2 regions of the Rhizobium sp. CAU 1783 genome follow, and region 1 is predicted to be linked to the other one. Evidence: riboswitches for the same ligand, from Rfam matches in the RefSeq annotation. Region 1 holds a riboswitch; the other holds the start of a gene.
What was found. A riboswitch is a leader RNA that binds a small molecule or an ion and turns the genes downstream of it on or off. The one in region 1 is predicted to bind S-adenosylmethionine.
Positions count from the first base shown of each region.

Region 1 (4,987 bases):
CAGCGAGTGGACGTGCCGGTCAAGGTCGACGCAGCGCTGGGCCGCCATCAGGGCCTGGGCGATGACCTGGCCGCCGAACACCCGCTGCCAGCCGTTCTGTGGGCTCTTGCCGCGGAACAGGTTTTCCTCGAGCTTTTCGAGATCCAGCGTCTCGATCAGCCGGTCCATGGCAGTGGGATTTTCGCTCGAATTCGGCATAATAGCGCGCCCCGCTTGTAGGAACTAGTTCAACGCTGATCTATATAGGAGCGCGGGCGTGCACAAGGGTAAAGGAATTTCGTCATGCTGGATTTGCTGATCGTCGGCGGTGGTTATGTGGGGCTCTCGGTCGCGGTCGCGGTCAAGCAGGCGGCCCCGCATCTTGCCGTGGAAGTGATCGAGGCGGCGCCCGAAGAGGCGTGGAAAAAGGATCCACGCGCCTCGGCGATCATTGCCGCCGCCACCAAGATGCTTGACGTGTTCGGCATCTGGGACTTGATCGAGCCGGAGGCCCAGCCGATCACCAGGATGATCGTCACCGATTCGAAGACGTCCGATCCGGTCCGTCCGGTGTTCCTCACCTTCGACGGCGCTGTGGAAGAGGGGCGGCCGTTTGCCCACATGATCCCGAATGTCGCGATGGTTGGTGCGTTGCGGGAAGCCTGCAGCAGGGCCGGTATCACGATTCGCCACGGTGTACGCGCGGTCGGCTTCCGCAATGCCGGTCCGGCGGCCGAGCTTTCTCTCTCCGACGGTTCCGTCGTTTCAGCGCGGCTGGTCGTCGCCTGCGACGGCGTACGTTCGAAGCTTCGCGACCTTGCCGGCATCAAGACCGTCAGCTGGAATTATGGCCAGTCCGGCATTGTGACGACCGTCGAGCATGAACGTCCCCACGAGGGAGCGGCGGAGGAACATTTCCTGCCGGCCGGCCCCTTTGCCATCCTGCCGCTCAAGGGCAACCGTTCGTCGCTGGTCTGGACCGAGCGCACGGACGATGCCGACCGGCTGGTCGCGTCCGACGACCTCGTCTTCGAGGAGGAGCTGGAGCGTCGCTTCGGCCACAAGCTTGGAACGATCCGCGCCGTCGGCGACCGCCGCGCCTTTCCGCTCGGCCTGACGCTCGCACGCGAATTCGTGGCGCCAAGGCTGGCGCTGGCGGGTGACGCCGCCCACGGGATCCATCCGATTTCGGGCCAGGGCCTCAATCTCGGCTTTAAAGATGTCGCCGCACTCGCCGAGACGATCGTCGACGCGGACCGCCTCGGTCTCGATATCGGCGATCTCAACGTGCTGGAACGCTACCAGACGTGGCGCCGTTTCGACACGTTCCGAATGGGCGTCACCACCGACGTGCTGAACCGGATGTTCTCCAACGACATCACGCCGCTTCGTGTCCTGCGGGACGTGGGGCTCGGCATGGTTGACCGCCTGCCGGGCCTTAAGTCCTATTTCATCCGCGAAGCCGCCGGGACCGCCGGCGGCGGGCGGCCGAAGCTTCTGGCCGGCGAGGCGATCTGAGTTTCGCCGTCCGGCAACGCCGTCGCCAGGGTGTGTGCCGATCCCGCCGAAAGCCCATCTTGCGGCGCCGTGTGACCGTCACTAGGTTCACCGCGACCCGAGAGTTCAGGAACAAGACCCATGCAGTTTACCGGCACCGCCGACTATATCGCCGACAAGGACCTGATGGTCGCTGTCAATGCGGCAATCGCACTCGAGCGTCCGCTGCTGGTGAAGGGCGAACCCGGCACGGGCAAGACCGAGCTTGCCCGCCAGGTGGCCGCGGCGCTTGGCCTCGACATGATCGAGTGGAGCATCAAGTCGACGACGAAGGCGCAGCAGGGCCTCTACGAGTATGACGCGGTCTCGCGGTTGCGCGACAGCCAGCTTGGCGACGAGCGGGTCAACGATGTTCGCAACTATATCCGCCAGGGAAAGCTGTGGCAGGCCTTTGCCGCAGGCCGCAAGACGGTCCTCCTGATCGACGAAATCGACAAGGCCGACATCGAGTTCCCGAACGACCTCCTGCAGGAACTCGACCGCATGGAATTCCATGTTTACGAGACCGGCGAGACGGTGAAGGCGAAGGTGAGGCCGATCGTCATCATCACCTCCAACAACGAGAAGGAACTGCCGGACGCGTTTCTGCGCCGCTGCTTCTTCCACTATATCCGTTTCCCCGACGCCGAAACGCTCTCGCGCATCGTCGAGGTCCACTATCCGGGCATCAAGCAGGCGCTGATCCGCTCGGCACTCACCCAGTTCTATGAGATCCGCGAGACGCCGGGCCTGAGAAAGAAGCCCTCGACCTCGGAGGCCCTCGACTGGATCCGGCTGCTGGTGGCCGAGGATGTCGATCCCGCCGACCTGCGTGTCGATCCGAAACAGGCCCTGCCCAAGCTGCACGGCGCGCTCCTCAAGAACGAGCAGGATGTGCATCTCTTCGAACGGCTGGCTTTCATGGCGCGTCGTGAGGGGCGCCAGGGCTGACGTTCCGTTCTTGCCGGCCGCGGCGCAATATCCTTTTTCGTTGACCCGCCGCGGCGGGAAAGCTATCTAGGATCGTCCCGTGGTGATTTGGCCGGCCGGCTTGCAGCCACGTTAAAGAAGTCGCTAAAGGGGCCGAGGAAAGTCGTATTTTCCCGTGCACCGGTCGCGATTTCTCGCCGCCGGTTTTATTTTGCGGTTTTGCCGCCGATGCTGGGAATGAAACGATGCCGATCAGGATACCCGATACGCTGCCCGCCTTCGAAACCCTCGTCCACGAGGGTGTGCGGGTGATGACCGAGACGGTGGCCGTCCGCCAGGACATTCGCCCGCTGCAGATCGGCCTGCTCAACCTCATGCCAAACAAGATCAAGACCGAGGTCCAGTTTGCCCGCCTGATCGGCGCTTCGCCGCTGCAGGTCGAACTCAGCCTCGTCAGGGTCGGCGGCCACAAGGCCAAGAACACCTCAGAAGAACACCTGCTTTCCTTCTACCAGACCTGGGAAGAGGTGAAGGGCCGCAAGTTCGACGGCTTCATCATCACCGGCGCCCCGGTCGAGACGCTCGAGTACGAGGACGTCACCTACTGGAGCGAGATGGAGCAGATCTTCGACTGGACCGAGACCAACGTCCATTCGACGATGAATGTCTGTTGGGGGGCGATGGCCGCCATCTACCATTTCCACAAGGTGCCCAAGCATGCGCTGAAGCAGAAGGCGTTCGGCGTCTATCGCCATCGCAACCTCGCGCCGTCCTCGGTCTACCTCAATGGCTTTTCCGACGACTTCCAGGTGCCTGTGTCGCGCTGGACCGAGGTGCGCCGTGCCGACATCGAGAAGGTGCCGTCGCTCGAGATCCTAATGGAATCCGACGAGATGGGCGTCTGCCTGGTGCACGAGAAGCGCGCCAACCGGCTCTACATGTTCAATCACGTCGAATATGATTCGACCTCGCTCGCCGACGAGTATTTCCGTGACGTGAACGCCGGCCAGCCGATCAAGATGCCGCACGACTATTTCCCGCACAACGATCCGACAATCGCGCCGCTCAACCGCTGGCGCAGCCACGCCCACTTGCTGTTCGGCAACTGGATCAACGAAATTTACCAGATGACGCCGTATGATCTGCAGGACATCGGGCTGGAGCGCTGACATGGCTGGCAATGTGGAGATACGATCACTTCTCGCCGAGGACGAAACCGTCTGGCGTCGCCTGTGGAAGGACTATCTCGCCTTCTACAAGACGGAACTGCCGGAAGAGATCTATGCCACGACGTTTGCGCGGCTGACCGAAAACGAGGCCGGAGACTATCGCGGCCTCGTGGCCCTCGTTGATGGTCGGCCCGTGGGCCTTGCACATTATCTCTTCCATCGGTCCTGCTGGCATATCGATAACATCTGCTATCTTCAGGATCTCTATGCCGATCCAGAGATCCGCGGCAGTGGTGTCGGCCGCGCGCTGATCGAAGAGGTGTACGAGAGGGCTCGCGCCGAAGGGTCGAAGGAGGTCTACTGGATGACGCAGGAGTCTAATGCGACCGCGCGCCGGCTCTACGATCGGATCGCTGAGAAGACGCCCTTCATCATCTACCAGAAGAATTTCTGACGGCGATGTTCATCCCCTTCTTCCTCAATCTCAAAGAAGCGAAGGTTCCGGTCACGCTCCGGGAGTTCCTGGCTCTTCTCGAGGGCATGGAGAAGGGACTGGCCGCGTTCGACACGGAGGCCTTCTACTTCCTTGCCCGGACAGCGCTGGTGAAGGACGAGCGCCATATCGACCGTTTCGACCGGGTCTTTTCCAAGATCTTCGGCGGGCTGGAGGCGGCTTCGGGTGGGGACGGCGTGGATAGCGTGCCGATCCCGGAAGAATGGCTGAGGAAGCTCGCCGAAAAGCACCTGTCGGACGAGGACAAGAAACTGGTCGAGGCGCTTGGCGGTTTCGAAAAGCTGATGGAGACGCTCAGGCAGCGGTTGGCCGAGCAGAAGGAGCGCCACCAGGGCGGCTCGAAATGGATCGGCACGGCGGGAACTTCGCCCTTCGGCGCCCATGGCTACAATCCGGAAGGCGTGCGGATCGGCCAGGACGAGAGCCGCCATCGCCGCGCGGTCAAGGTCTGGGACAAGCGCGAGTTCCGCAATCTCGACGATACGGTGGAGCTCGGCACTCGCAACATCAAGGTGGCGCTGAGGCGCCTGCGCCGCTTCATCCGCGAGGGGGCGGCGGAGGAATTCGACCTTACCGGGACGATCCGCGCCACGGCCGAACACGGCTATCTCGACTTCAAGACGCAGCCCGAGCGCCGCAATGCCGTGAAGCTCCTGATGTTCTTCGATGTCGGCGGCTCGATGGACGACCATATCCGCACCGTCGAGGAGCTGTTCTCGGCGGCCCGGTCCGAATTCAAGCACATGGATTACTTCTACTTCCACAACTGCCCCTATGAGCGGGTTTGGAAGGACAACAGCCGCCGCATGGCCGAGGTCATCCCGACCGCCGACGTCATCCGCACCTATGGCTCTGACTA
Region 1 covers NZ_JBTOLM010000004.1:154,559-159,545, forward strand. Annotated here, with positions in the region: gene tesB (acyl-CoA thioesterase II) at 1-198, opposite strand, end outside; gene ACX93L_RS17155 (ubiquinone biosynthesis hydroxylase) at 283-1,497, shown strand; gene ACX93L_RS17160 (AAA family ATPase) at 1,618-2,466, shown strand; SAM riboswitch at 2,536-2,614, shown strand; gene metA (homoserine O-acetyltransferase MetA) at 2,691-3,614, shown strand; gene ACX93L_RS17170 (GNAT family N-acetyltransferase) at 3,616-4,068, shown strand; gene ACX93L_RS17175 (vWA domain-containing protein) at 4,074-4,987, shown strand, end outside.

Region 2 (4,987 bases), on a different contig from region 1:
CTCTCGGAAGACGACGCATGGGCGGAAGCGCGCATGCTGGTCGAGACGATCGATGCGGATGAACTGACCGATCCGCAGATCGGCGCGGAACGTCTTCTCTTCAGGCTGTTCCATGAACGCGGTGCACGCGTCTTCGAACCGAATGCCGTTTACGATCGTTGCAGCTGCTCGCGCGACAAGATCAAGGGCGTGCTGGGGAACTTCTCGGAAGAGGAGATCGCCGCCAGCGAGACCGACGGTGTGATCACGGTCACCTGCGAGTTCTGCTCGTCGAGCTACCGTTATGAAGCGCAGGAAGTGCTGAGCGCCTGAGTGGCTCACGACAATGGAGGGGCGGGAACCACGTGTCCCGCCTCTTCTGTCAGTTCAGGACGCGCAGCATGCCCGGCGCATCGAGCGAAAAGGCCGGGATTTCAACGTCGAAGACGTCGCCGTCGTCGGTTTCCATCTGGTAGTGGCCGAACATCATGCCCGAGGGCGTGTCGAGCGGGCAGCCCGATGAGTATTCATAGGTATCGCCCGGACGAAGGCGCGGCTGCTCGCCGATGACGCCCGGTCCATTCACCTCGTCCACCTGGCCATTCTGGTCGGTAATGTGCCAGTAGCGGTGCGTCAGGCGTACGGGTTTGGAAGAGTGGTTGGCGATCACGATACGGTAGCCCCAGACATAGCGGCTGTCTTCCGGGTCGGATTGCTCCTCCAGGTAATAGGGTTCGACACTGACTTCGATATCGCGTGTCAGGGCACGATACATCCACTGGACCTTCTTAAAGCTCTGCTAGGCATAGCATACAGCATGTAACGCAATGCGGAAAAAACAAGGCCGTTAGACGGTCGAACCGTCCACGGCCTTGCGTTTTTGTCGTTAAAGCTAATGATTGACGTTAAGAACGCGGTCCGGGCGCGGCGTTTGCGGCCCGGACTTTTTTGGGTCTTTGTCTTCGTCCGGCCTTCGACTTAGGCCCTTACCGACTTCAGGGCGCGGGCAAAATCCTCGATCAGGTCCTGCGTGTCCTCGATGCCGCAGGACAGGCGAACCGTGCCGCCGGACATGCCGAGTTCGGCTCGTGCCTCGTCGGTCAGGTTCTTGTGCGTGGTCGTGGCCGGGTGCGTGATCAGGCTCTTGGCGTCACCGAGATTGTTGGAAATCTTGATGACCTCGAGCGCGTTCTGCAGCTTGAAGGCAGCTTCCTTGCCGCCCTTCATCTCGAAGCAGACGAGCGTCGAGCCGCCGGTCATCTGCTTGGCGATGATGTCGGCCTGCGGGTGGTCGGCGCGGCCTGGATAGCTCACCTTGGCGATCTGCGGCTGCTCTGCGAGGAAGTCGGCAATGGCCGCGGCACTCGCCGTCTGCTGCTTGACGCGCAGCGGAAGGGTCTCGATGCCCTTGAGCAGCGTCCACGCGTTGAACGGCGACATGGCCGGGCCTGTATGGCGGAAGTAGTCGTGCAGGTTTTCGTCGATCCATTCCTTCGACGAGAGCACGATGCCGCCGAGGCAGCGGCCCTGGCCGTCGATGTGCTTCGTCGCCGAATAGACGACGACATGGGCGCCGAGTTCGAGCGGCTTCTGGAAAAGCGGGGTTGCGAAGACATTGTCGACGATCAGCTTGGCGCCGACCTGGTTGGCAAGCTTGGCGACGCCGGCCACGTCGACGACTTCGAGCGTCGGATTGGTCGGGCTTTCGAGGAACATCACCTTGGTGTTCGGGCGGACCGCCGCTTCCCAGTTCTTCAGGTCGCGTCCGTCGACCAGCGTGAAGTCGACGCCATAGCGCGGCGCAAGCGTCTCGACGACGTAGCGGCAGGAACCGAACAGCGCGCGGGCCGCGACGATATGGTCGCCGGCCTTCACCTGGCAGAGCACGGCGGCGGCGACGGCAGCCATGCCGGACGCCATTGCGCGGGCGTCCTCGGCGCCTTCCAGCAGGCACATGCGCTTTTCGAACATGTCGTTGGTCGGGCTTCCGTAGCGGGCATAGATGTAGCCGTCGGTTTCGCCCTTGAAGCGCGCCTCGGCCGCTTCCGAGCTTTCGTAGACGAAGCCTTGGGTCAGGTAGATCGCCTCGGACGTCTCGCCGTAGGGCGAGCGCAGGGTTCCGCCATGGACCAGTTGGGTTGCCGGGCGCCAGTTCTTGCTCATGCCACTCAAGCCTTTCGAACACAAAAAAACCGGTCGCGAAATCGGACCGGTTTCAAGCACCCGGTCTCTTTAGCCATTTGTTTAACGTGGCTGCAAGCCGACCGGCCAAATCACCACGGGATAAGCTTGCCATACGCCCATCACAGGCTTGCGTCAATTCCTCCACTTTGGTTTTGTCGATCCCAAATAGGAAGAAACGACATGATCAGGACCACCGGCATTCTCTCGGACCGAGCCATCGGCACGCTTTTTGGCGAAGGGCGGCTGACGAGCGAGAGGATGCTTGATCAAGACCAGATCCAGCCGGCCAGTCTCGACCTCAGGCTGGGCGCCAAGGCGCTGCGCGTGCGAGCCAGCTTCATGCCCGGACGGGCGCATACCGTGGCCGAGAAGCTGGAGCGCCTGACCCTGCATGAGATCGACCTCGAGCACGGGGCTGTCCTGGAAACCGGGTGCGTCTACATCGTGCCGCTGATGGAGGCGCTCGACCTGCCCGCAGGGATGTCCGCTTCCGCCAATCCGAAGAGCTCGACCGGCCGCCTCGACATTTTCACCCGCGTGATGGTCGACAACGCCCAGGAGTTCGACAAGATCCCCGCCGGATACAAGGGCCCGCTGTATCTGGAGATTTCCCCGCGCACCTTCCCGGTGATTGTCCGGCGCGGTTCCAGGCTGTCGCAGATCCGTTTCCGCATTGGCCAGGCACTGCTCGGCGATCAGGAGCTGCTGGATCTTCATGCGTCCGAGACGCTGGTGGCGAGCGAAGCGCCGAACGTATCTGGCGGCGGCATTGCCCTGTCGATCGATCTGAAGGGCTCCGGGCCTGACGGTCTGATCGGTTACCGCGGCAAGCACCACACCTCCGTGATCGACGTCGACAAGAAGGCCGCCCATGACGTTCTCGACTTCTGGGAACCGCTCTACAGCCGCGGCCGCAACGATCTGATCCTCGATCCCGACGAGTTCTACATTCTCGTCTCCAACGAGGCGGTGCATGTGCCGCCGCTCTTTGCGGCCGAGATGACGCCCTACGACCCGCTGGTCGGCGAGTTCCGCGTGCACTATGCGGGCTTCTTCGATCCCGGTTTCGGCCACGCCGCCGCCGGCGGCACGGGAAGCCGGGCGGTACTCGAAGTGCGCAGCCACGAGGTTCCCTTCATCCTCGAGCATGGCCAGGTGATCGGTCGCCTGGTCTACGAGCACATGCAGGAACGGCCCCAGGGGCTTTACGGCAGCGGTGTCGGCTCGAACTATCAGGCCCAGGGCCTCAAGCTCTCAAAGCATTTCCGGCTCGGCTGAACCCCGCTCGCGCCGCAACGCCGAAAGCTCCCGTCGAAGCTCTCCGAGTTCCGCGAGGATCTTCTTCTGCTCGTCGACGATCAGGTCCTGGGACACCTGCGTCGGGATCTCGTGATCGGCCTGCATCGACGACACGATGATGCCGATGAAGAGATTGAGCACGGTGAACGACGTGGCAATGATGAAGGGAATGAAGAACACCCAGGCGAGCGGATGAAGCGCCATGATCGGCCGCACGACTTCGCCCGTCCATCCCTCGAGCGTCATCACCTGGAACAGCGTGAAGGCGGAGGCAGCGATCGTCCCGAACAGCTCGGGAAAGTCGGCAGCGAAGAGTTTTGTCGCGGCGACGGACGAGACATAGAAGACGAGGCTCAGCAGCAGGAAAATCGATCCCATGCCGGGCAGGGCGGAAAACAGCCCGCCGACCACGCGCCGCATCGACGGGACCGAGGAGATGAGGCGGAAGATCCGCAGCACCCGAAGTGCACGCAGGATGGAGATAGACTCTGTGCTCGGCACGATGGAAATGGCGATCACCACCAGGTCGAAGACCCGCCAGGGTTCCTGAAAGAATTCGCGCCGATAAACGACGAGCTTGGCCAGCACTTCGAACACGAAGACGGCAAGCAGCAATTGGTCGACCACATGCAGGGCCATGCCGAACCTGGCCATAATGACTGGGGAGGTTTCCAGCCCTAGTGTGACGGCATTGGCGAGCACGAGGAGGGTGATGAAGGAATCGAAGCGCTCGGAGGAAATGAGGCGACGCAGAGCATCCATGATGAAAAGTACCGGAACAACAAGGGCGATGAATATCCGGCGATTGTGCGTGCCTCTGGTTAAAATCTTCCTTCCGCAAGCCTCTCCTTCACCCTTGACAGCGGGCGCCAACTGTTGGAACTGTGCGGGCCGCAAGCGGGTGTAGCTCAATGGTAGAGCAGCAGCTTCCCAAGCTGAATACGAGGGTTCGATTCCCTTCACCCGCTCCAGCATTCTTCGGACCGCCGTGAACCTTCACTGCCGCTTTGAGGACAGGCTTCCGCCGTTGCTGCGCATTCGCCTTTCGAGGGTGATCAACCCGGCCAGGGTGATCAATGCGAATGCGGCGCCGCCGAGGAAGGTGCCTGATGGACCGATTACGTCCCACAGCAATCCGGCGATCACGCTCGCTGCGAGCAGTGCCGTGCCGGTGACGAGGTTGAACATGCCGAAGGCCGTGCCGCGCAGTTCGGCCGGCGCAGTGTCGGCCACCAGCGTCGACAGCAGCCCCTGGGTGAAACCCATGTGCAATCCCCAGATCGCCGCGCCCGCGGCGAGGCCGATCAAACCGGAAGAAAGCGCAAGAACGACATCGGCGACGACCAGTAGGCCGATGCCGATCGCCAGGAGCGTGGTGCGATCCACGCGATCGGAGAGTGCTCCGACCGGATAGGCGGACAGGAAGTAGGCAATGTTCATGACCACCATCACCGCGGGAACAAAAGCGATGGAAAGGCCGATATCCTGACCTTTGAGGACCAGGAAGGCCTCGCTGAAGCGGGCC
Region 2 covers NZ_JBTOLM010000002.1:509,292-514,278, forward strand. Annotated here, with positions in the region: gene ACX93L_RS09230 (Hsp33 family molecular chaperone) at 1-312, shown strand, start outside; gene apaG (Co2+/Mg2+ efflux protein ApaG) at 362-754, opposite strand; gene ACX93L_RS09240 (O-succinylhomoserine sulfhydrylase) at 958-2,142, opposite strand; SAM riboswitch at 2,191-2,269, opposite strand; gene ACX93L_RS09245 (2'-deoxycytidine 5'-triphosphate deaminase) at 2,344-3,441, shown strand; gene ACX93L_RS09250 (ion transporter) at 3,418-4,224, opposite strand; tRNA gene ACX93L_RS09255 (tRNA-Gly) at 4,360-4,433, shown strand; gene ACX93L_RS09260 (MFS transporter) at 4,459-4,987, opposite strand, start outside.
Region 2: it holds a riboswitch for S-adenosylmethionine, as region 1 does, so the genes downstream of both, ACX93L_RS09240 (O-succinylhomoserine sulfhydrylase) here and metA (homoserine O-acetyltransferase MetA) in region 1, are expected to answer to the same signal.